DNA from 4 places in the Pseudomonas trivialis genome. Region 1 is predicted to be linked to each of the others. Evidence: predicted binding sites of a transcription regulator. Region 1 holds the regulator's gene; each other region holds the start of a gene.

Region 1 (5,941 bases):
CCGCATTGGCGCCCAGGAACAGCTCAAGACCCTCGGCCGCATTCTCAATGTGCCGGTGACCCACGTCGACCCGGGCCAGTCCCTGGCCAACGCCCTCGACCCGCTGCTGCGCAAGCGCGTGGTGCTGATCGACACCGCCGGCCTGCAAGCCAGCGATCCGGCGTTGCGCATGCAGCTGGAAAGCCTGGCCGGCCGTGGGATCAAATCGAAAAATTACCTGGTGCTTGCAACCACCAGCCAGAAACAGGTTCTTACCGCTGCGTATCACAGTTACAAGCGCTGCGGTCTGGCCGGCTGCATCCTCACCAAGCTCGACGAAACCGCGAGCCTGGGCGAGGTGCTGAGCCTGGCAATCAGCCATGAATTACCGGTCGCCTACCTGACCGACGGCCCGCGGATCCCGGATGATCTGCATCTGCCGCGTCGTCATCAGTTGGTCAGCCGTGCCGTGAGTGTGCAAATGCAAGACGAGCCTAGCGAGGAAGCGATGGCTGATATGTTCGCCGACCTTTACCACAACCCGGCAAAACGGGTCGGTTGAGGCAGGATGAACACCGTGAAATGTACCTACATCGATGGTCTGCAAGCGATTCAAGCGGCCAAGCCATGTAGCCTGCGTCTAAGCAAGACAAGGTAAAGAAATAAAATGGGCAGCATGCATCCCGTACAGGTGATCGCGGTGACCGGCGGCAAAGGTGGCGTCGGGAAAACTAACGTGTCAGTGAATTTGTCCCTGGCCCTGGCAGAGCTTGGCCGTCGCGTCATGCTGCTGGACGCTGACCTGGGCCTGGCGAACGTGGACGTTCTGCTGGGGCTGACCCCCAAACATACCCTCGCCGATGTGATCGAAGGGCGCTGTGAGCTGCGCGATGTGCTGCTGCAGGGGCCCGGCGGGATCCGCATCGTGCCGGCTGCCTCCGGCACCCAGAGCATGGTGCACCTGAGCCCGGCGCAGCATGCCGGCCTGATCCAGGCGTTCAGCGATATCGGCGACAACCTCGACGTATTGGTGATCGACACCGCCGCCGGCATCGGCGAGTCCGTGGTCAGCTTTGTGCGCGCCGCGCAGGAAGTGCTGCTGGTGGTGTGCGACGAGCCCACTTCGATCACCGACGCCTACGCCCTGATCAAACTGCTTAACCGTGACTACGGCATGAACCGCTTCCGCGTGCTGGCCAACATGGCCCAGAGCCCGCAGGAAGGGCGCAACCTGTTCGCCAAACTGACCAAGGTCACGGATCGTTTTCTCGATGTCGCCCTGCAATACGTCGGCGCAGTTCCCTACGACGAATGCGTGCGCAAGGCTGTGCAAAAACAGCGTGCGGTCTACGAAGCATTCCCTCGTTCCAAGTGCGCGCTGGCATTCAAGGCGATTGCCCAGAAGGTCGATACCTGGCCGCTGCCCGCCAACCCGCGCGGGCATCTGGAGTTCTTCGTCGAACGATTGGTGCATCAGACAAGCGCGGGTCCTGTGCTATGACATCCAGCGGCTACAACCTCTATAAAAAATCGGCACGCGACAGCCAGGGCGAACTGATCGAGCGCTATGCGCCGCTGGTCAAGCGCATCGCCTATCACTTGCTGGCACGCCTGCCGGCCAGTGTGCAGGTCGAAGACCTGATCCAGGTCGGCATGATCGGCTTGCTTGAAGTGTCGACCAAGTACGATGCGAGCAAGGGCGCCAGTTTCGAGACGTATGCGGGTATTCGCATACGTGGCGCGATGCTCGATGAAGTGCGTAAAGGGGATTGGGCGCCGCGTTCGGTGCACCGCAATACGCGGATGGTCAGTGACGCAATTCGCTCAATTGAAGCAAAAACCGGTCGCGACGCTAAAGATCATGAAGTTGCGGCCGAACTCCAATTGAGTCTCGATGATTATTACGGGATTTTGAACGATACCTTGGGCAGCCGCCTGTTCAGTTTCGACGACCTGTTGCAGGACGGCGAACACGAAGGGCTGCATGAGGATGGCGCGAGTGCGCATATGGAGCCGTCACGCGACCTGGAAGATGAACGTTTCCAGGGTGCACTGGCGGACGCCATTGCCAACTTGCCGGAGCGTGAGCGCCTGGTCCTGGCGCTGTACTACGACGAAGAGCTGAACCTCAAGGAAATCGGTGAGGTCCTGGGGGTCAGCGAATCGCGTGTCAGCCAGTTGCATAGCCAGTGCGCAGCCCGTTTGCGGGGGCGTTTGGGAGAGTGGCGCGCGCGCTGACAGGCAGTGTGGGGACACTGCAGACGATACCGCGAGGGTCACGACCTTCGCGGGTTCGACCCGTGGTGGACCCGGCAGTCCTTTTTGTGTAACGCCTGTTGATTGAAATGGCGCGTCCAGGTGCTGGGCGCGTTTAAGACTGCTTGGAGGTCGAATTGGACAAGAACATGAAAATCCTCATCGTTGATGACTTCTCAACGATGCGGCGGATCATAAAAAACCTGTTGCGTGACCTTGGGTTCACAAACACGGTCGAGGCGGATGACGGCATTACGGCGATTCCGATCCTCAACAGCGGCAGCATCGACTTTCTGGTAACCGACTGGAACATGCCGGGCATGACCGGCATCGACTTGTTGCGCCACGTGCGTGCTGACGAAAAGCTGCGCAGCCTGCCTGTACTGATGGTGACCGCCGAAGCCAAGCGTGAACAGATTATCGAAGCCGCCCAGGCCGGGGTAAACGGTTACGTAGTCAAGCCATTCACGGCATTGGCGCTAAAAGAGAAGATCGAAAAAATCTTCGAACGCATCCACGGCTAATGCCATCGCGGGGGAGCTATGGAGCAGAAAGAAACAACATTGGGCGATTTTGAGTCGACCCTGAAAAAACATGCTCACCAGTTGGTCGACAGCCTTGAAAAAGGCCATTTCGGCGACGCGGTGCAGTTGATCCATGAGCTTAACCAGACCCGTGACCGCGGCCTGTACCAGGAAGTGGGCAAGCTCACGCGCGAGCTGCACAGTGCGATCGTCAATTTCCAGATTGACCCGCACATGCCCCAGGCCGAAGAAATTTCGCAGATCACCGATGCCACCGAACGCCTGTCCTATGTGGTCAAGCTGACCGAGGCGGCGGCCAACCGCACCATGGACCTGGTGGAAAACGCCACGCCTCTGGTCAATGGCATGGCCACCGAGGCCCATGCGCTCAGCCACGACTGGGGGCGCTTCATGCGTCGCGAAGTGGGTGCTGAGGAGTTTCGTGAACTGGCCCGCCGGGTCGACGGTTTTCTGTCGCGCAGCGAACAGGAAAACCGCACGGTGGCGAGCAACCTCAACGATATTCTGCTGGCCCAGGATTACCAGGACCTCACCGGTCAGGTGATCAAGCGCGTGACCCAACTGGTTACCGAAGTGGAAAGCAACCTGCTCAAACTGGTGCTCATGGCCGGGCAGGTCGATCGTTTTGCCGGCATCGAACATGACCGCGCGGCGATCCTCTCGGAAAAAGATCCACAAAAACATCTCGCCAAGGGTGAAGGTCCTCAGATTCATGCCGATAAACGTGAAGACGTTGTGTCAGGTCAGGATGATGTCGATGACCTGTTATCCAGTTTAGGCTTCTAAGGAGCACCCACATGAGCTTCGGCGCCGATGAAGAAATCCTTCAGGATTTCCTTGTAGAGGCCGGCGAAATTTTAGAGCAACTGTCCGAACAACTGGTCGAGCTGGAAAGCCGACCGGATGATGCGAACCTGCTCAATGCAATTTTTCGCGGTTTTCACACTGTAAAAGGGGGCGCCGGCTTCCTCCAGCTCCATGAGCTGGTGGAGTGCTGCCACATCGCCGAGAACGTGTTCGACATCCTGCGCAAGGGTGAACGGCAGGTCGACTCGGAGTTGATGGACGTGATTCTCGAAGCACTGGATGCGGTCAACGGCATGTTCAGCGAAGTGCGCGAACGTGCCCCGATCACCGCCGCCACCCCGGAACTGCTGGCCGCCCTGGCGCGTCTGGCAGAGCCGGCTGCCGAGGCCCCCGCCGTAGCTGCGCCTGCACCGGTGGCCGAGCCTGAGCCCGAGCCGGATGTTACCGACAGCGAGTTCGAACAGTTGCTCGATTCGCTCAACGCCGTGAAGGCCGAGGCCGAAGCACCGCAAGCGCCACAGCCACCGGCTGCTGCACCTGCCGCGCCGACCAGCGAAGACATCACCGACGCCGAATTCGAATCCCTGCTCGACCAGTTGCATGGCAAGGGTCAGTTCGCTGCCGACGCCGTGGCACCGGTCGCCGCGCCGCCCGCAGTTGCAGCGAGCGCCAGCACCGATATCACCGACGACGAATTCGAAGCCTTGCTCGATCAACTGCACGGCAAGGGCACCTTTGCTGTCGATGCCTTGCCGGAAGTCGCCGCGACGGCGCCTGCCGCTGCCGCGCCAGCCGCCCCTGCTGCCGGCGCAGCACCGGCCGGTGACGGGTTGATCAGCGATCACGAATTCGAAGCCTTGCTCGACGAACTGCACGGCAAGGGCAAGTTCACCGAAGTGGCCCCGGCCGCAGCGGCGACTGCTGCGCCTGTGGCCGCCAAACCGGCACCTGCACCCGCAGCCGCTCCAGCCGCTCCAGCCGCCAAGCCCGCACCGGCACCTGCCGCAGCACCTGCACGCGCCCCGGCTGCCGCCGTGGCCGAAAAGCCAGTCACCACCGAAGCCGAGACCACCGTACGGGTAGACACCGCGCGCCTGGACGACATCATGAACATGGTGGGCGAACTGGTGCTGGTGCGTAACCGCCTGGTGCGCCTGGGCCTGAGCAGTGGCGATGAAGCCATGCAAAAGGCCGTGTCGAACCTCGACGTGGTCACCGCCGACCTGCAGACCGCGGTGATGAAAACGCGCATGCAGCCGATCAAGAAAGTCTTCGGCCGCTTCCCGCGCCTGGTTCGCGACCTGGCACGCCAGCTCAAGAAAGAAATCAACCTGGAACTGGTGGGCGAAGAAACCGACCTCGACAAGAACCTCGTCGAGGCCCTGGCCGACCCGTTGGTCCACTTGGTGCGCAACGCCGTCGACCACGGCGTCGAAACCCCTGAAGAACGTGAAGCGGCGGGCAAGTCGCGCAACGGCAAGGTGATTCTGGCGGCCGAGCAGGAAGGCGACCATATTCTGCTGTCGATCACCGATGACGGCAAAGGCATGGACCCGGCGATTCTGCGCAATATCGCGGTCAAGCGCGGGGTGATGGACAAGGACGCCGCCGACCGCCTGACCGACACCGAGTGCTACAACCTGATCTTTGCCCCGGGCTTCTCGACCAAGACCGAGATCTCCGACGTGTCGGGCCGTGGCGTCGGCATGGACGTGGTGAAGACCAAGATCAGCCAGCTCAACGGCTCGATCAACATCTACTCGACCAAGGGCCAGGGCTCCAAGATCGTCATCAAGGTGCCGCTGACCCTGGCGATCATGCCGACCCTGATGGTGATGCTGGGCAACCAGGCGTTTGCCTTCCCGCTGGTCAACGTCAACGAGATCTTCCACCTCGACCTGTCGCGCACCAACGTGGTCGACGGCCAGGAAGTGGTGATCGTGCGCGACAAGGCCCTGCCGCTGTTCTACCTCAAGCGTTGGCTGGTGGCATCGGCCAAGCATGAAGAACAACGCGAAGGCCACGTGGTGATCCTGTCCGTGGGCACCCAGCGCATCGGCTTTGTGGTCGATCAGTTGGTTGGCCAGGAAGAGGTGGTGATCAAGCCATTGGGCAAAATGCTGCAGGGGACCCCGGGCATGTCGGGCGCGACCATCACCGGTGACGGTCGGATCGCGTTGATTCTCGATGTCCCGAGCATGCTCAAGCGTTACGCCGCACGGCGTATTTGATTTTGGTGGGGCTCAGGCGGTAACGCCCGCCCCACCTAACGGAGTGTTTATGGTAGTCAAGGTCCTGGTGGTGGACGATTCGGGTTTCTTCCGCCGCCGCGTCTCGGAAATTCTTTCCGCCGA
Region 2 (5,941 bases), 2.6 Mb from region 1:
GAGCAATCATTGGTTTTATTGATTCGACGATTGAAAAAATCTTTTTTACCCGCCCGTGGATTATCGTTATAAGGAGCGCCAACGGCAGTCTTAGCCCGGAGTTAACCTTATGAGCACTGGCAAAGAACAACTGGAAGTGGACGACGATCTCGTTGAGTCGGATGACGACGTGGCAGAGACGCCTGTGGTTGAGGTGGCCAAGACCAATTTGAGCAAACGCCGCACCATCGACAACCTCCTGGAAGAGCGACGCTTGCAAAAACAGTTGGCCGACTACGACTTCGACCTCTGATGTAACCGAAAACGGCCAGAAGCCTCCCTTACGGAGGCTTTTTTCTGCCGGTATAGCAGGGCATTACGTGCCTCAGACCAGCCCGTTGCGCTGGGCCAGTTCGATCAGGTCCACCAGTGAGCGCGCGTTGAGCTTGAGCAGCAGGCGCGTCTTGTAGGTACTGACGGTCTTGTTGCTGAGGAACATGCCGTCTGCGATTTCCTTGTTGGTCTTGCCGCGAGCCAACTGTTGCAACACCATCATCTCGCGCCCGGAAAGGCGCTCGACCATGTCAGCCTCACTGGCGTTGCCGATGGTGGAGCGCACCGAGTTCAATGCCTGGTTCGGGAAGTAGCTGTAGCCGGAAAGCACCGCTTTGATGGCACTCAGCAGCTCGGTCAGGTCCTGCTGCTTGCACACGTAACCCGCCGCCCCGGCTTGCATGCAGCGCATGGAGAAATGGCCAGGCGCCTGCGAGGTGAGCACCAGCACCTTGAACGGCGATGGCTGTTTGCTGGAAGACAGTCGGCAAATAACTTCCAGCCCGTCGAGCTGGGGAATTCCAATATCCAATATGACAATGTCCGGCATATGCTCCCGCGCAAGTTGCAACGCATCGACACCGTTATCGGTCTCTGCAACGACCTCATAACCATGACGTTCCATCAGCATACGCACAGCAAGACGAATCACCGGATGATCATCCACGATCAGCACTTTATTCATAAGAAAGTCCAATTTCGCTGTTCGAATTATTCAGAGCAAACACAATAGCCTAGTCGTTTCCTAGTTGGCATAGTGTTCCCCCCCGAGCAACAGCAAGCAGAGACCCAAGCCACAACGATATCGGAATCAGCCTACAAAAAAACAACAATGAGGATGCATTCGATTTTATGCAGCCTTTCAGACCTTTCCGTTTCCCTACATATTTTGAGTGAAATACGCACCGATTAAAGGGGCGGCTGTAAACGTGGCGCACGCGACTTTCAGGAAATGCCCCTTGCTTGTGGCATTCACGAGATCGCACAGGTGAAAACACTCCCTCTGATTCAGTTCCATTCAACATAGGTGTCCACACCTTAAAATTCCTACAGAAATTTCAGCGCATTACATTCACGCTGTACTTCTTTGAGTGATTTTTCTGTAAGAAACAGTTCCTGCTCAGGTGTAAACAATTCATTCGTCCCTGTGAAGTTTCAGAACAGGAGGCGTAAATCAGGGGGTGCCGTGTTTAATAGCAAACAATCTTAAACATAAGTAAACAGCATGTTCGCTCTACATTAATTCCGGTCAAAAAAAGGCCCCTTGAATAAGGGGCCTTTTTCAGATTACCTGGAACACTCAGAACAGCTTGCGACCTTTATTGGCCGCGATGCGCATGCGCAGTGCGTTCAACTTGATGAAGCCCGCCGCGTCCGCCTGGTTGTAGGCGCCGCCGTCTTCTTCGAAGGTGGCGATATTGGCGTCGAACAGCGACTCCTCGGACTTGCGACCCGTGACGATCACGTTGCCCTTGTACAGCTTCAGACGCACCACGCCGTTCACGTGGGCCTGGGAGGCGTCGATCATCTGTTGCAGCATCAAACGCTCAGGACTCCACCAGTAGCCGGTGTAGATCAGGCTGGCGTACTTGGGCATCAGTTCGTCTTTGAGGTGAGCCACTTCGCGGTCCAGGGTGATGGACTCGATAGCGCGGTGGGCACGCAGCATGATGGTGCCGCCGGGCGTCTCGTAGCAGCCACGGGACTTCATGCCCACGTAACGGTTCTCGACGATGTCGAGACGGCCGATACCGTGCTCGCCGCCGATGCGGTTGAGGGTCGCCAGCACGGTGGCCGGGGTCATCTCGACGCCGTCCAGCGCGACGATGTCGCCGTTGCGGTAGGTCAACTCCAGGTATTGCGGCTTGTCGGGAGCGTTCTCCGGGGAGACGGTCCATTTCCACATATCTTCTTCGTGCTCGGTCCAGGTGTCTTCCAGCACGCCGCCTTCATATGAGATGTGCAGTAGATTGGCGTCCATCGAGTACGGGGACTTCTTCTTGCCGTGGCGCTCGATCGGGATTGCGTGCTTTTCAGCGTAATCCATCAGCTTTTCACGGGACAGCAGGTCCCATTCACGCCACGGTGCAATCACTTTCACGCCTGGCTTGAGGGCGTAGGCGCCCAGTTCGAAACGCACCTGGTCGTTGCCCTTGCCGGTCGCACCATGGGAAATGGCGTCGGCGCCGGTTTCGTTGGCGATTTCGATCAGGCGCTTGGCAATCAGCGGACGTGCGATGGAAGTACCCAGCAGGTACTCGCCTTCGTAGACGGTGTTGGCGCGAAACATCGGGAAGACGAAATCGCGGACGAACTCTTCGCGCAGGTCGTCAATGTAGATCTCTTTCACGCCCATGGCTTGCGCCTTGGCACGTGCCGGTTCGACCTCTTCGCCCTGACCCAGGTCAGCGGTGAAGGTCACCACTTCACAGTTATAAGTATCCTGCAGCCACTTGAGGATCACCGAAGTGTCCAGGCCGCCGGAATACGCGAGAACGACCTTGTTTACGTCGGCCATGCCATCACTCCACGGGGTTGTACGGAAAGGCGACGATTCTACCGATCAAAACCGTGAATTTACAGGGGCGCGACAGCAAATGAAGATAAAGCGACAGATTATGTCGACGGCGCGACCGAGGGTCGCACCTTATGAAGTGTGTGCCGGATTGCCTGGAGCGGTAGCCTGCGGTGCCGGTTTTTCGGGGGCCGCCACGCGTTCAAGCTGAATGTTCACACGACGGTTGCGCGCGCGGTTGGCCGCGTTGGTGTTGGGCGCCAGCGGGTAGCTTTCACCGTGGAATCGCAGAGTGATCTGCGACTCCGGGATGCCATTGGCTTTGAAGTAGTCCATCACCGCCAGGGCACGACGGCGCGATACGTCGCGGTTGGTCAGGCGATTACCGCTGTTGTCGGAGTGACCGTTCAACTCCAAATGGTTAACCGTGGGATCGGCTTTGAGGTACGCAAGAATCACCGACAGCTTCTGCCTGGCAGCGGAGTCCAGTTCAACGCCACCGCCAGGGAAACCGACTTCGGTCTGTTTGACCTGGTCGTAATTCATCGGCAACAGCTTGGCGGTGCACACCTGATAGTCGTTGTAGGCCTTGTTGAATTTCACCGGCAACAGGCGAACCTCCGAGTAGCCGCCCTCGCGCCCGTAATGACGCACAGTGGGGCTGCGCCCTTCCAGCAAGCCAGTGAACAGGCGCCCGGCCTGGGCCTGGGAACTGTTAAACAGCACATCGCCGCTGCCGACCCGCACCGCGCCCAGATTGATGTCGCCGCGCCCCGGCTGCCAAGGTGCAGCGGCCGCCAGCAGCGTCGCCGAGCCCGCGCCGAGTGCACCGTTATAGGCCTTGAGGCGAAACGTCGCCTGCTCGCCGGCACGGCGCACGAACTCACCCGAGCCGAAATCGGTGATCGGCTGGGTCAGGCGGCACTCGAACTGATCGCCTTCCACCTTCCACTCAATATTCTCCAGACGTGTCTGGAACGTGAGGGCCATTGCAGGCAGGCTGGCGAACACACTGAGCAGGGCTAGATAATGCTGGCGCACGGGCGGCTCCACTGGTTTCTACAACACATCAAGGCGTCATACGTCGTTAAGGCATACCCCCAGCTATCGGTCGCATCCTGCAAAACTTGATAGCGAGTGCCTGCAACAGTCTTTTCCGGTAGCATTCCCACCAGATTGACCCGCCTGGAATCCCCAATGTCCGACCGCCTGACCCTGCTGCGTCCCGACGACTGGCATATTCATCTTCGCGATGGTGCTGCGTTACCCCACACCGTGGCCGATGTAGCGCGCACGTTTGGCCGCGCCATCATCATGCCCAACCTGGTACCTCCGGTGCGCAATGCCGCGCAAGCCGACGCCTATCGCCAGCGCATCCTCGCTGCACGACCGGCCGGCAGCCACTTCGAACCGTTGATGGTGCTCTACCTCACCGACCGCACCCAGCCTGAAGAAATTCGCGAAGCCCGTGCCAGCGGTTTTGTGTACGCAGCCAAGCTGTATCCGGCGGGCGCCACCACCAACTCCGACTCCGGCGTGACCAGCATCGACAAGATTCTGCCGGCCATCGAAGCCATGGCAGAGGTCGGCATGCCATTGTTGATCCACGGTGAAGTCACCCGTGGCGACGTGGATGTGTTCGACCGCGAGAAGATCTTCATCGACGAGCACATGCGGCGCGTGGTCGAGCTGTTCCCGACCCTCAAGGTGGTGTTCGAGCACATCACCACCGCTGATGCCGTGCAGTTCGTCACCGAAGCCTCGGAAAACGTCGGCGCGACCATCACCGCCCATCACCTGCTGTACAACCGCAACCACATGCTGGTGGGCGGGATTCGACCGCACTTCTATTGCCTGCCGATCCTCAAGCGCAACACCCACCAGGTCGCCTTGCTGGACGCCGCCACCAGCGGCAGCCCGAAGTTCTTTCTTGGCACCGACTCGGCGCCCCACGCCCAGCACGCCAAGGAAGCCGCCTGTGGCTGCGCCGGTTGCTACACCGCATTTGCTGCCATCGAGCTGTACGCCGAAGCCTTCGAGCAACGCAACGCGCTGGACAAGCTCGAAGCGTTTGCCAGCCTCAACGGCCCGCGCTTCTACGGCCTGCCGGCCAATACCGACCGCATCACCCTGGTCCGTGAAGACTGGACTGCCCCTGTCAGCCTGCCGTTCGGCGAGCTGACCGTAATCCCGCTGCGCGCCGGTGAAACACTGCGCTGGCGCCTGCTGGAGGAAAGCAAGTGAGTGAAGACCATTACGATGACGAACACGAGCACAGCGGTGGCGGCTCTCGCCATCCGATGGCCGAGCGGTTTCGCGGCTATCTGCCGGTTGTCATCGACGTAGAGACCGGTGGCTTCAACTGCGCCACCGACGCCTTGCTGGAAATTGCCGCCACCACCATCGGCATGGATGAGCAGGGTTTCGTGTTTGCGGAACACACGCATTTCTTCCGCGTCGAGCCGTTCGAAGGCGCGAACATCGAAGCTGCCGCCCTGGAGTTCACCGGAATCAAGCTCGACCATCCGCTGCGCATGGCGGTCAGTGAAGAAGCGGCGCTGACCGATATCTTCCGTGGAGTACGCAAGGCGTTGAAAGCCAATGGCTGCAAACGCGCGATCCTGGTTGGCCACAACAGCAGCTTCGACCTGGGCTTCCTCAACGCCGCCGTGGCGCGCCTGGACATGAAGCGTAACCCGTTTCACCCCTTCTCCAGCTTCGACACCGCCACCCTCGCCGGCCTGGCCTATGGTCAAACGGTATTGGCCAAGGCCTGCCAGGCCGCCGGTATCGACTTTGACGGCCGCGAGGCCCACTCGGCGCGCTACGACACCGAGAAGACCGCCGAGCTGTTCTGCGGCATCGTTAACCGCTGGAAGCAGATGGGCGGTTGGGAAGACTTCGGCGACTGAAACTTGTGGGAGTGGGCTTGCCGGCTCCCACAAAAACCATCTCCCAAGCATAAAAAAACCGGCCCTCACAGGCCGGTTTTTTTGTACCTCGACTTCGGCTTACAGTTTGCCGGCGTTCTCGGTCAGGTAAGCCGCAACACCTTCGGTGGAAGCGGTCATGCCCTTGTCGCCTTTTTTCCAGTTGGCAGGGCAGACTTCACCG
Region 3 (5,941 bases), 2.2 Mb from region 1:
GTGCGGCGCAGGAATTGAATATCGATATCGCCTTCCAGGAAGACTCGCTGTACCGGCGCAACCGCCGTCTGGCGGTGTTCGACATGGACTCCACGCTGATCGAGGCGGAAGTCATCGACGAACTGGCCAAGGCCGCCGGCGTGGGTGAACAGGTCTCGGCCATCACCGAGCGTGCCATGGCCGGCGAGCTGGATTTTCGCGCCAGCTTCAAGGAACGCCTGGCGTTGCTCAAAGGGCTGGATGTCAGCGTGCTGGACTCCATCGGCGCTTCGCTGCGCCTGACCGAAGGCGCCGAAATCCTGTTCACCGAGCTCAAGCGGCTGGGCTACAAGACCGCGATCCTGTCCGGCGGCTTCACCTACTTTGCCAGGCAATTGCAGGTCAAGCTGGGCATCGACTATGTGTTTGCCAACGAGCTGGAAGTGGTGGACGGCAAGGTGACCGGCGTGGCGGTCGAGCCGATTGTCGATGCGCAGCGCAAGGCGGATTTGCTCAGGGAGCTGGCGCACAAGGAAGGTTTGCGACTGGAACAGACCATTGCGGTGGGCGACGGCGCGAATGACTTGCCGATGCTGGCGATTGCTGGCCTGGGTGTGGCGTTCCGCGCCAAGCCGTTGGTGAAGCAGTCGGCCAAACAGGCGATTTCGACGCTGGGGCTGGATGGGGTGTTGTATCTGCTGGGCTTTCGCGAACGCGACGGGCAGGTTTAAGCGGTTTCCAACTGCAGACATGCAGTAAAAGTGTGGGAGGGGGCTTGCTCCCGATAGCGATGGTTCAGCCAGCACATCGGTTACTGACCCACCGCTATCGGGAGCAAGCCCCTCCCACATTCAGAGCGGTGTCAGGCTTTGGGTGAGCCGATACCCTGGCCCATCTGCACCGGCGAGCCGGCCACCAGTCCCTGCGCCCACTTCACCTGGTCTGGCCCAAACAGCACAATCGCCGTCGAACCCAGCTTGAAGCGGCCCAATTCAGCGCCTTTCTCCAAATGAATCGGCGCCCGTGCGGCTTCGTCATAACGGAAGGTTTTCAGCTCGCGCTTGGGCGGTGTAACCAGCCCGGCCCACACGGTCTCAATCGACGCCACAATCATCGCGCCGACCAGCACCACCGCCATCGGGCCGCGCTCTGTGTCGAAAATGCAGGCAACACGTTCGTTACGCGCAAACAGCTCGGGCACGTTTTCGGCGGTGGTCTGGTTCACCGAGAAGATGCGCCCCGGAATGTAGACCATCTCGCGCAGGGTGCCAGCCAGTGGCATGTGCACCCGGTGGTAGTCCTTCGGCGACAGGTAAACGGTGGCGAAGTCACCGCCCATGAACGGCGCAGCCGCGGCCGCGTCACCGCCCAGCAGCTCCAGCACGCTGAAGCTGTGGCCCTTGGCCTGGAAGACCCGGCCGTGTTCGATCGGGCCAAGCTGGCTGACCGCGCCGTCGGCGGGGCTCAGCACCGCGCCCGGCGTCTGGTCCAGTGGGCGCGCGCCGTCTTTCAACGCACGGGTGAAGAAGGCGTTGAAGTGCTCGTAAGCCGTCACGTCTTCCACCAGGGCCTGGGACATGTCCACCTGATAGCGCTTGGCGAACCAGGTGGTGAAGGCATTCTTGAACCAGCGCACACGGCACTCGGCAATGCAGCCGGCCAGGCGCGACAGCAAGTGGTGCGGCAGCAAGTACTGGCTGAGGATAAACAACTGCTTTTTCATTAACTGTCCTTAAACCTTAAATCTCAACGGGGGTGTCGGGGTGGTTGCCCCATTCGCCCCAGGAACCGGCATAACCTTTGACTCGCGGATAACCGAGCGCCTTGGCCACCAGGTAGGTGAAGCCAGAGCGGTGGTGAGTCTGGCAGTGGGTGATGATTTCCTTGTCGCGGGTAAGCCCCAGGTCTTCGAGGATCTGCGGCATGTCGCGGCGAATGCGCAGGTTGCGCGCCTTGTCCATGCCGGCGGTCCATTCGAAGTTGACGGCGCCGGGGATGTGCCCGCCCTTGGCTGCCAGCACCTTTTCGCCGGAATACTCAAGCGGGCCGCGTGCGTCCCAGATGCCCAGATCGGCAGCGCCGAGACGGCTTTGCAGGTATTCGCGGGTGGCGGTGGGGCCGTCGTGCAGTGTAAGGCTGACCGGGCCGCCGGCCGGGGCGGGCACCTCGGTGGACAGCGGGTAGTGTTCTTCCAGCCAGGCCAACAGGCCGCCATCGAGGTAGTGGTACTTCTGGTGGCCGATCACGTCGAGCAGCCAGATGAAGCGCCCGGCCCAGCCGCCGCCTTCGTCGTCGTACACCACGTAGGTGGCGTCCGGGGTGTGGCCCAGTTCGCCGAACAGTTTTTCCAGTTCGGCCTTGTCCGGCAGCAGGCCCGGTGCCGGTGGCTGACCCAGTTGGGTGCGCTTGGGGTCAACGAAATGCGCGCCGGGGATATGCCCTTCGGCGTAGCGGGCGGCACTGGTGAGGTCCACCACAATCAGGTGCTCGGCATCCAGTTGACCAAGCAGGTCGCTGGACTCGATCACCAGCGGCAAGCCAGAGAAGTCAGGCATGTGAGGTCTCCTGGGCACAAAAGTGGGTGATAAAGGAGGGCGATTGTAGCGCAAGCATCAGGCGCTGCGGTTGGTAAAGCAGTGCAGGGCTTTCTCGACGCATTGGGCGGTTTTGCCGAAGGCCTGCACGGTGGTTTCCGAAAACGGCCCGCCGCCCTGGTCGGCGATCATCAGCATCACCACCTTGCCATTGCAGCTCAGCGAGCGCAGCAGCAGGTGTTCGCCAGCGAACAGGCGGCGCAGGATCGGCGGCAGCAGGGCCGAGAATTGCGCATGGTTGTCGGGCGTAAGGCGCACCTGGGCGGACTTCTCCAGCAAGCGCTGCAGCAGCGTGCTGTTGACCACGTCCAGGCTCAGGTTGGCCGCGTCCCGGGGCAGGCCGTCAACCTGATGCACGCGCAAGGTGCTCTGGGCGCGATCCGTCATCATCAGCATCACCCGCTGCATGCCGCTGGCCACCAGCGCGTCCCGGGCGCAGGTGGTCAGGTGCATGGCGTTGGCGAAGCGGCTCGGCTCCAACAGCAGCTCGGTGCAGTGCCTGCGCCACACGGCGAGGGCTTCGGCGGTGGGCGGTGGCGCCGGCAGCAGGCCGCGATGGACCTTCTGCACATGCCACGGCCAGATCAGCGACAGCGCCGGGTGCCAGAGGTCGGGCATCAAGGTGGTACGGGCGCTGGTGACGGCCTGCTGGTGAGCCTGTTGCTGCACATCGGCCAGCGGCTGTTGCAGGTACAGCGCGGTGAGGTATTGCCAGCGCTCGGCGTGCGGGCAGGTCCAGGACTCCTGGGCCGACATCGCCAGGCCGTTGGCCAGCAGCACGGTATTGGCCGGCTGGTTGAGCCAGCGGCGCAGGTTGGGCTCGGCGTCGAGCAATTGCTGGTGGCGCAGTGCGTCATCCTCGCGGGCGATGCGCAAGGCTTTGACCAGCAGGCGTTTCTCGTTGCGCAGCAACGTATAACCCTGGGACACCCAGACCGGCAGGTGCCAGGCTTCGGTCAGGCCCAGGCACAGGTCCAGAAGGCGCACGCCGAACACCTGTTGTTCCACCGCGCGGGCGCTCTCGCCTTTATGGATGACCCGCAGCTCCCATTCTTCCAGCAGCTTGGGATAGGCCACGGCCATCGGCCACAGCGGTGACAGAAACAGCAGGCTGCCCCAATGAATGTCCTGCCACAGGCGCGCCAGGCGGCTGGCGAACAAGCCGCTGGCCTGTTGGGACGCGTGCTGGCTCACCAGCAGCAATTGGCGCAAGGCCAGCGGGATGTCCTGAGCGGGCACCGAGGGCAGCCGCGCGAGCAGTTCTTCGGCGCGCTTGAGGCCCAGGCGGTTGAGCGCCACTTCGAGGTTTTCCGCCGGTTCCGTCATGCTGCCCTGGGTGTGGCTGTTGGCTTCGCGCATCACGCTGAGCACCAGCGCCGGGCTGTTCTGCATCAGCTCGGCAATATCTCGCAACGAACTGCGGCTGTCGCGAATGGCCTTGCACACGCGCTCATGGGCGGCCTGCGGCACGGGCAGCAGCACATCGTCCAGGCGCTTGATCCAGGCGGCGAGGGTGGTGGGTTTGGCACTTGGGACGCTGGTTTCATTAGCCATCATTGGGGCGCGATCATCACTTGCGTTCAAGGTGCCCGGAACGGGCTGAGTTGGCTTTTCGCCTTAACGGGCTATAGTCTGGCGCAGTTTTGCCGATAAGTAGAACAAGAGTTTTCAGCTGCACCCACTATGTCCATGAACCCGACGGCGCAAGTACAGATCCCCTATGGCTAAAATTATCGGCATCATTGTCGTCATCGCAAGTGTGCTCGGTGGGTACGTCTTGTCCCACGGTAAAATTGCCGCGTTGATCCAGCCTTTCGAAGTGCTGATTATCGGCGGTGCCGCGTTTGGCGCATTCCTGCAGGCCAACCCCGGCTACATGACCATGCACGTGATCAAGAAATCGGTGGGCATGTTCGGCTCGCGCTTTTCTCACACCTTCTATCTGGACGTGCTGGGGCTGGTCTACGAGATCCTCAACAAGAGTCGTCGCGAGGGCATGATGGCCATTGAAGGCGATATCGAAGACGCCGCGGCCAGCCCGATTTTCGCTAAGTACCCGACGGTGCTCAAGGACGAGCGCCTGACCGCCTATATCTGTGATTACCTGCGCATCATGTCCTCCGGCAACATGGCTCCCCATGAGCTGGAAGGCCTGTTCGACATGGAGCTGTTCAGCCTCAAGGAAGAGCTGGAGCATCCATCCCATGCCGTGACCGGCGTCGCCGACGGCATGCCCGGTTTCGGTATCGTTGCGGCAGTGCTCGGCATCGTGGTGACCATGGCTTCCCTCGGCGAAGGTGATCAGGCGGCGATTGGCATGCACGTGGGTGCGGCGCTGGTGGGCACCTTCTTCGGTATCCTGGCGGCCTACGGCTTCTTCGGTCCGCTCGCTACCTGCCTGGCCCACGACGCCAAGGAAGAAGTGAATCTGTACGAAGCGATCAAGGCCAGCCTGGTGGCGTCGGCGTCCGGCATGCCGCCGTCGCTGGCCGTGGAATTCGGGCGCAAGGTGCTCTACCCCAAACATCGCCCGAGTTTCTCCGAGCTGGAGCAAGCGGTTCGCGGTCGCTAAGCCATGGAAAACAACCAGCCGATAATCATCAAGCGCGTCAAGCGCTTCGCTGCGGGGCACCATGGTGGCGCCTGGAAGATCGCCTTCGCCGACTTTGCCACGGCGATGATGGCGTTCTTCCTGGTGCTGTGGCTGATGTCCACCGCCACGCCGGAACAGAAGATCGCCATTGCCGGTTACTTCAAGGACCCGATCGGCTTCTCGGAAAGCGGCACGCCCTTTGTGATCGACCTGGGCGGCTCACCGCAGTTGGCGCCGGAGCGCACCATCAACCCGGAGGTGCAGACCGAATCGCCGCAGGACAAGATTCCCGTGGAGCGCGACACCGTCGAGAGCATGGCCGAACAGGTTGAGCAGGAACGCCTCGAACTGTTGCTGCAGGAGTTGCAGAACAAGGTCGAAGAAAACCCGCAGTTGCTCAAGTTCAAGGATCAGATTTCGTTCGAGATCACCCCGGAAGGCCTGCGCATCCAGATCACCGACGCCGCCAACCGGCCTATGTTCGACTCCGGCAGCGCGCGCCTCAAACCGTACTTTGAAGACATCCTGCTGGCCATGGCCGACACCATCAAGGCGGTGCCGAACAAGATCAGCATCAGCGGCCATACCGACGCCAAGCCCTACGCGGGCCAGGGCGACTTCGGCAACTGGGAGCTGTCGGCCAACCGCGCCAACGCCGCCCGGCGTGCGCTGGTCGCCGGCAGTTACCCGGACCCGCAAGTGGCGCGCGTGGTGGGGTTTGCCTCCTCGCAGCTGTTTGATCACAAGGACCCCTTCAATCCGGTCAACCGTCGCA
Region 4 (5,941 bases), 1.5 Mb from region 1:
TAATCGCCAGGTTCGACACCACTTCCCGCTGCTCGCTGTTGGCCATCGCAATGCTCTGCAGGTTGCTGCTGAGCAGAGTTGCAGTGCTGCTCTGTTCCTGGGTAGCCGTGGTAATGGCGGCAAACTGCTGACCGGCCGAGCGGCTTTGCTCGTCGATACGCGCCAGGGCCGAGGCCACGTCGGCGTTGCGCGACAGGCCTTCCTGCATCAGGACATTGCCCTGTTCCATGGTGCTGATGGCGTTGCCGGTTTCCTGCTGGATGCTCTGGATCATCACGGAAATTTCATCGGTGGCCTGGCGGGTTCGCGAGGCCAGGTTGCGCACTTCGTCGGCGACCACGGCGAAGCCACGACCTTGCTCACCGGCGCGGGCGGCTTCGATGGCCGCGTTGAGCGCCAGCAGGTTGGTCTGTTCGGCGATGGCAGTGATCACACCGACAATGCCGCCGATTTCCTGGGAGCGCTGGCCAAGGGTATTGATCACCGTGGCGGTGCTGTTCAGGGCGGTGGCGATATGTTCCAGAGACGACGACGCCTCTTGCATCGAGGTACGGCCGATGCGGGTTTGCTGGGCGTTTTCCTGAGCGAGGCGCTCGGTGTTGCCCATGTTGTCGGCGATGTTCAGGGAGGTGGCGCTGAACTCTTCCACCGCGCCAGCCATGCTGGTGATCTCACCGGACTGCTGCTCCATGCCTTCATAGGCACCACCCGACAACCCGGACAACGCCTCGGCACGGCTGTTGACCTCTTCGGCCGCCTTGCGGATCTGCGACACCATGGTCGACAACGCTTCACCCATCTGGTTGAAGCTACGCGCCAACTGGCCGATCTCGTCATGGCTGGAGACATTGAGGCGTGCGCTCAAATCGCCCGCGCCCAAGGCTTCGGCCTGGCGCACCAGGTCGCTCAGGGGCGCCAGTTTGCTGCGCAACAGCCACACGATCGCGCCCACCGCCAGCAACATCGCCAGTACACTGCCAATCACCAGCCGCATGCCGACGTCCCAGGTCACGGCACGAATTTCGGCCTTCGGCATGCTTGCCACCACGGCCCAGGGGCCACCTTCGAAGGGCACCGACACGCTGTAGAAATCTTCGTTCTTGTCACTCCAGAAGCGGCCTGAGCCAGGCTTTTTCGCCAGGTCCAGCATCACCGGCACCGCTTGATCCGGCGCCTGCACGCCAGCGGGCGGCACCAGCCAGTGCTTCTGTTCATCCAACAGGGCAAGGGAGCCGGTCTGACCGATGCGGAAGCGCTTGAGGTTTTCGAACTGCGCGGCCTGCGCGTCGGTGTAGTCAAAGCCGATGAACAGCACGGCGATGACCTTGCCGCTGCTGTCGCGTACCGGGCTGTACTGGGTCATGTAGGAGCGGTCGAACAACACGGCGCGGCCGATATAGACCTGGCCATTGAGCACGCGCTGATAGGCCGGACCCTGGCGGTCCAGCACGGTGCCGATGGCGCGGCTGCCGTCCTGCTTGGTCAGGGAGGTGCTGACGCGGATGAAGTCGTCGCCGCTGCGCACGAATACCGTGGCCACACCGCCGGACATCTGCTTGAACTCATCCACTTCCGTGAAGTTGTTGTTGAGCACATCGCTGCCCAGCAACAGGCTCGGGGTCTGCACGCCGCCCACGGCGATCATCTGATCGGCGCGCACGCTCAACCCGGCGCTGAAGCGCTTTTCAAACAGGCCGGTGAGGCGCTGCGTGCTCTCGCGCAAGGTGCTGTGGAAGGTATTGAGCTGATCGGCGAGCAATCGCGCCTCACTGGCCAGATGCTCCTCGCGGGTGGCAAGGTTGGCGGAGTCGAGAGAACGCAAGGCGAAAACGGTACTGCCGCCGATGGCGACAGCCAGAATCACGGCCAATGCGAGGCCTAACTGTGAGGCAATCCGGGCGCGAGGTTGAGACATGACAGCTCCTGACCGAGGCCAGGATCATCCTGATCTCATAGCGATGCTCGGCAAATTATCTAGTGGGAAACGTCGGGGTGAAGGTCCGACACACCTACTTCGGCGGGGTTTGCCAATACTTGAGAGAATCAAGGGGGCATTACGCAAACGATTGCATTCATCTCTTTTTACAATTGCGCGCAAAGCACCGAGAATCCCCCTTCCCCATCCTTGCGCCTTGTCGAGTGTGATGATCATGCAACCTGCGGCACGTACCGAACTCTGGGCCATTCTGCGGCTGTCAGGGCCATTGATCGCCTCACAGTTGGCGCACATGCTGATGGTGCTGACCGACACGTTGATGATGGCCCGCCTGAGCCCTGAAGCCCTGGCCGGTGGCGGCCTGGGCGCGGCGACTTATTCGTTCGTGGCGATTTTCTGCATTGGCGTGATTGCAGCGGTGGGCACGCTGGTTGCCATTCGTCATGGTGCAGGGGATATCGAAGGCGCCACCCGCCTGACCCAGGCCGGGCTGTGGCTGGCCTGGTTGATGGCGTTGGCGGCGGCCTTGCTGCTGTGGAACCTCAAGCCGGTGCTGCTGATGTTCGGTCAGACCGAAACCAACGTGAATTCGGCGGGGCAGTTCCTGACCCTGCTGCCGCTCGCCCTGCCCGGCTACCTGAGCTTCATGGCCTTGCGCGGCTTCACCAGCGCCATCGGCAAGGCAACGCCGGTGATGGTGATCAGCCTGGGCGGCACGGTGGTCAACTACCTGCTCAACCATGCATTGATCGAAGGCATGTTCGGCCTGCCCAAGCTCGGCCTGATGGGCATCGGCCTGGTGACTGCCATTGTCGCCAATGGCATGGCGCTGGCCCTGATGGCGTACATCCGCAGCAACCGCGTCTATGCCGCCTACCCGCTGAGCACCGGCCTGCTGCGCCTCAATACCCACTACCTGCGCGAGCTATGGCGCCTGGGCCTGCCGATTGGCGGCACCTATGCGGTGGAGGTCGGGCTGTTCGCCTTTGCGGCGCTGTGCATGGGCACCATGGGCAGCACGCAGTTGGCGGCGCATCAGATTGCCCTGCAGATCGTCTCGGTGGCGTTCATGGTGCCGGCGGGTATGTCCTACGCGGTGACCATGCGCATCGGCCAGCACTACGGCGCCGGGCAATTGCTGAAGGTGCGTACGGCCGGACGCGTGGGCATGGGCTTTGGCGGCGTGGTGATGCTGGGATTTGCCGGGGTATTGTGGCTGTATTCCGACCCGCTGATCGGGCTGTTTCTCGACCACAATGACCCGGCGTTCCACGATGTGATCGTGCTGGCCGTCAGCCTACTGGCCGTGGCGGCCTGGTTCGAACTGTTCGACGGTGTGCAGACCATCGCCATGGGCTGCATCCGTGGGCTCAAGGACGCCAAGACCACCTTTCTGGTGGGGCTCGGGTGCTACTGGCTGATCGGCGCGCCGGCGGCGTGGTTGATGGCGTTCACCTTTGGCTGGGGGCCCACAGGGGTGTGGTGGGGGCTGGCGCTGGGATTGGCGTGTGCTGCGGTGAGCCTGACCTGGGCGTTTGAAGCGAAGATCAAGCGGATGATTCGGCAGGAGGCACTGCCTGATTAAAACGGTGGGAAGCGGCTTGCTCTCTCCCACCGTTTATGGGGTTTTCACGTCAGCCCAGTTGCGCCTGTTGGCCCTTGCCGTGAGTCAGATACTGCACTAACTCCGGCAACGGCAACGGCTTGCTGATCAGGTAGCCCTGGGCCTGGTCGCAGCCGAACAGGCGCAGCAACGCCAGTTGCTCCGGCGTTTCCACGCCTTCGGCCACCACTTCCAGGTTGAGGTTGTGGGCCAGGTTGATCATGGCATGGACCAGCTTGCGGTTCTCTTCGCGCTCTTCCATGCCGCCGACAAAGCTCTTGTCGACCTTCAGCAAGGCAATCGGCAGGCTGTTGAGGTGCACGAACGACGAAAAGCCGGTGCCAAAGTCGTCCAGAGAAAACCGCACGCCGAGGCGGCCGAGGGCGTCCATGGTCTGCTTGACCAGATCACTGCGGCGCATCACGGCGGTTTCGGTCAGCTCGAATTCCAGCCATTGTGCTTCCACGCCACGCTCGGTGATCAGCCGACTGAGGGTGGACAGCAACTGGCTGTCCTGGAACTGGCGAAACGACAGGTTGACCGCCATGTGCAGCGGCGGCAGGCCACGCTCGCGCAGGTCCTGCATGTCGCGCAGGGCGCGGGAGATCACCCAGTAACCCAGCGGCACGATCAGGCCGCTCTGTTCGGCCAGGGGCACGAATTCGCTGGGCGCCAGCAGCCCGCGCTCGCCGTGGCGCCAGCGCACCAGGGCTTCGAGGCCGACGATACGGCCGTCGCCCAGGTCCAGGCGCGGCTGGTAATGCAGTTCCAGCTCGTCGCGGCGCAAGGCGCGGCGCAGTTCGCTTTCGAGGTCGGCAAGGCTGCGCGCATTGCGGTTGATGCGCTCGTTGAAGATATGAAAGGTGCAGCCCTGGGTGCTCTTGGCTTGCTGCATGGCGATGTGCGCATGCCACATCAACGGGTCGGCGCCGGCGCGCGCGCGGGCATGGGCCACGCCCAGGCTGCAGCCGATCAGCAGGCTTTCACCGTCCACCCAGTACGGCTCGGCCATGACCTGGGTGATGCGCTCAGCCATCCATTCAGCGCGCTGGGGTGCGCGGCGGGTGTCGATCAACAGGGCGAATTCGTCGCTGCCCAGGCGTGCCAACTGGTCGCCGGCTTCGAGTTGGCTCTTGAGCCGTGAGACCACTTGCAGGATCAGCCGGTCGCCGGCTTGATGGCCGAGGGCGTCGTTGGCGTGGCGGAAATTGTCGAGGTCCAGGTGACCGAGGGCCAGGCCGCGTCCTTCATTATCGGCCAGCCGCGCCGCCAACAGGGTCTGGAAGCCCTGACGGTTGGCGATCCCCGTGAGCGGGTCCTGCTCGGCCAGACGCTGCAGTGTGTGTTCGAGCACGCCACGTTCACGCACATGGCGCAGGCAACGGCGCACCGTGCCGGCGTCCAGTGCATCACGCACCAGCCAGTCACTGACCCCCAGCGGTGAAACCAGCGGCTCCTCCTCCAGCAGCAATACGCACGGCAGGCTGCAGCGGCCTGGCCCGGGTTGCAGGCCGGGGGTGGTCAACAACACGGCGCTGTGGTCGTCATCGAATAGACGGCTCACCGAGTCCCAGTTGGGCGCGCTGATCAACACAGCTGCGTCGCCCATCGGCGCCAGGCACTCGCGCAACAAGGCTGCCCACTCAGGCGCATCGGACAGCAGCAGCAAACGCAAGGGTTCGACAGGCGTAGCCAAGCTAGCTCCCTAGACTCTGCAAAATTTCGTTGGCGGCGGGCATTATGACGTGCGGCCTGATAATCACCAATGATAGGGGTTATCAAATACGCAAGTTGTCAGAAAAAGACCTGAAAACGCGTCACATCCTGCGGCAAAGTAACAAAACCGGCAAATTTAGATCGAGTGGTACGTCACACCGTCGATCCAGAGCAGCAGAATCTTGCCAGCCTGTTAAAATGCCCGCCCTTTTGAACAACGACTTCCCGAATTCTGTATGTCCCGACTCAATCCCCGGCAGCAAGAAGCCGTGAACTACGTCGGCGGCCCTCTATTGGTGCTCGCCGGCGCGGGCTCCGGCAAAACCAGCGTGATCACCCGCAAGATCGCGCACCTGATCCAGAACTGCGGCATCCGTGCCCAGTACATCGTCGCCATGACTTTTACCAACAAGGCGGCGCGGGAAATGAAAGAGCGCGTCGGCACCCTGCTCAAGGGTGGCGAAGGCCGTGGGCTCACCGTGTGTACGTTCCACAACCTGGGGCTGAACATCATCCGCAAGGAGCATGCGCGGCTGGGCTACAAGCCGGGCTTTTCGATCTTCGACGAGACCGACGTCAAGTCGCTGATGACCGACATCATGCAGAAGGAATACGCGGGCGACGACGGCGTCGACGAGATCAAGAACATGATCGGGTCGTGGAAAAACGACCTGATCCTGCCTGCC

Evidence for each region. Region 1 encodes FliA, which starts transcription of late flagellar genes. Its sites were predicted from a motif close to CTAAAGTTTNNNNNNNNNNNGCCGNTAA; they were not measured.
Region 2: VRB54_RS05300 (flagellar protein MotY) is a predicted target of FliA. The motif match lies at 3,932-3,959, and genes of this name have one in related genera.
Region 3: motA (flagellar motor stator protein MotA) is a predicted target of FliA. The motif match lies at 4,199-4,226, and genes of this name have one in related genera.
Region 4: VRB54_RS23555 (methyl-accepting chemotaxis protein) is a predicted target of FliA. The motif match lies at 2,012-2,039, and genes of this name have one in related genera.

The regions. Positions count from the first base shown of each region.
Region 1 covers NZ_CP142151.1:3,774,196-3,780,136, reverse strand. Annotated here, with positions in the region: gene flhF (flagellar biosynthesis protein FlhF) at 1-541, shown strand, start outside; gene fleN (flagellar synthesis regulator FleN) at 647-1,480, shown strand; gene fliA (RNA polymerase sigma factor FliA) at 1,477-2,217, shown strand; gene VRB54_RS16455 (chemotaxis response regulator CheY) at 2,385-2,759, shown strand; gene VRB54_RS16450 (protein phosphatase CheZ) at 2,778-3,566, shown strand; gene VRB54_RS16445 (chemotaxis protein CheA) at 3,578-5,818, shown strand; gene VRB54_RS16440 (chemotaxis response regulator protein-glutamate methylesterase) at 5,868-5,941, shown strand, end outside.
Region 2 covers NZ_CP142151.1:1,221,917-1,227,857, reverse strand. Annotated here, with positions in the region: gene nth (endonuclease III) at 1-2, shown strand, start outside; gene VRB54_RS05315 (PA3496 family putative envelope integrity protein) at 110-292, shown strand; gene VRB54_RS05310 (response regulator transcription factor) at 365-997, opposite strand; gene VRB54_RS05305 (argininosuccinate synthase) at 1,613-2,830, opposite strand; gene VRB54_RS05300 (flagellar protein MotY) at 2,960-3,868, opposite strand; gene pyrC (dihydroorotase) at 4,025-5,071, shown strand; gene rnt (ribonuclease T) at 5,068-5,739, shown strand; gene VRB54_RS05285 (peroxiredoxin) at 5,839-5,941, opposite strand, start outside.
Region 3 covers NZ_CP142151.1:542,556-548,496, forward strand. Annotated here, with positions in the region: gene serB (phosphoserine phosphatase SerB) at 1-710, shown strand, start outside; gene asd (archaetidylserine decarboxylase) at 842-1,702, opposite strand; gene VRB54_RS02285 (rhodanese-like domain-containing protein) at 1,719-2,534, opposite strand; gene VRB54_RS02290 (HDOD domain-containing protein) at 2,592-4,127, opposite strand; gene motA (flagellar motor stator protein MotA) at 4,294-5,145, shown strand; gene motB (flagellar motor protein MotB) at 5,149-5,941, shown strand, end outside.
Region 4 covers NZ_CP142151.1:5,284,527-5,290,467, forward strand. Annotated here, with positions in the region: gene VRB54_RS23555 (methyl-accepting chemotaxis protein) at 1-1,915, opposite strand, end outside; gene VRB54_RS23560 (NorM family multidrug efflux MATE transporter) at 2,145-3,521, shown strand; gene VRB54_RS23565 (bifunctional diguanylate cyclase/phosphodiesterase) at 3,571-5,235, opposite strand; gene rep (DNA helicase Rep) at 5,492-5,941, shown strand, end outside.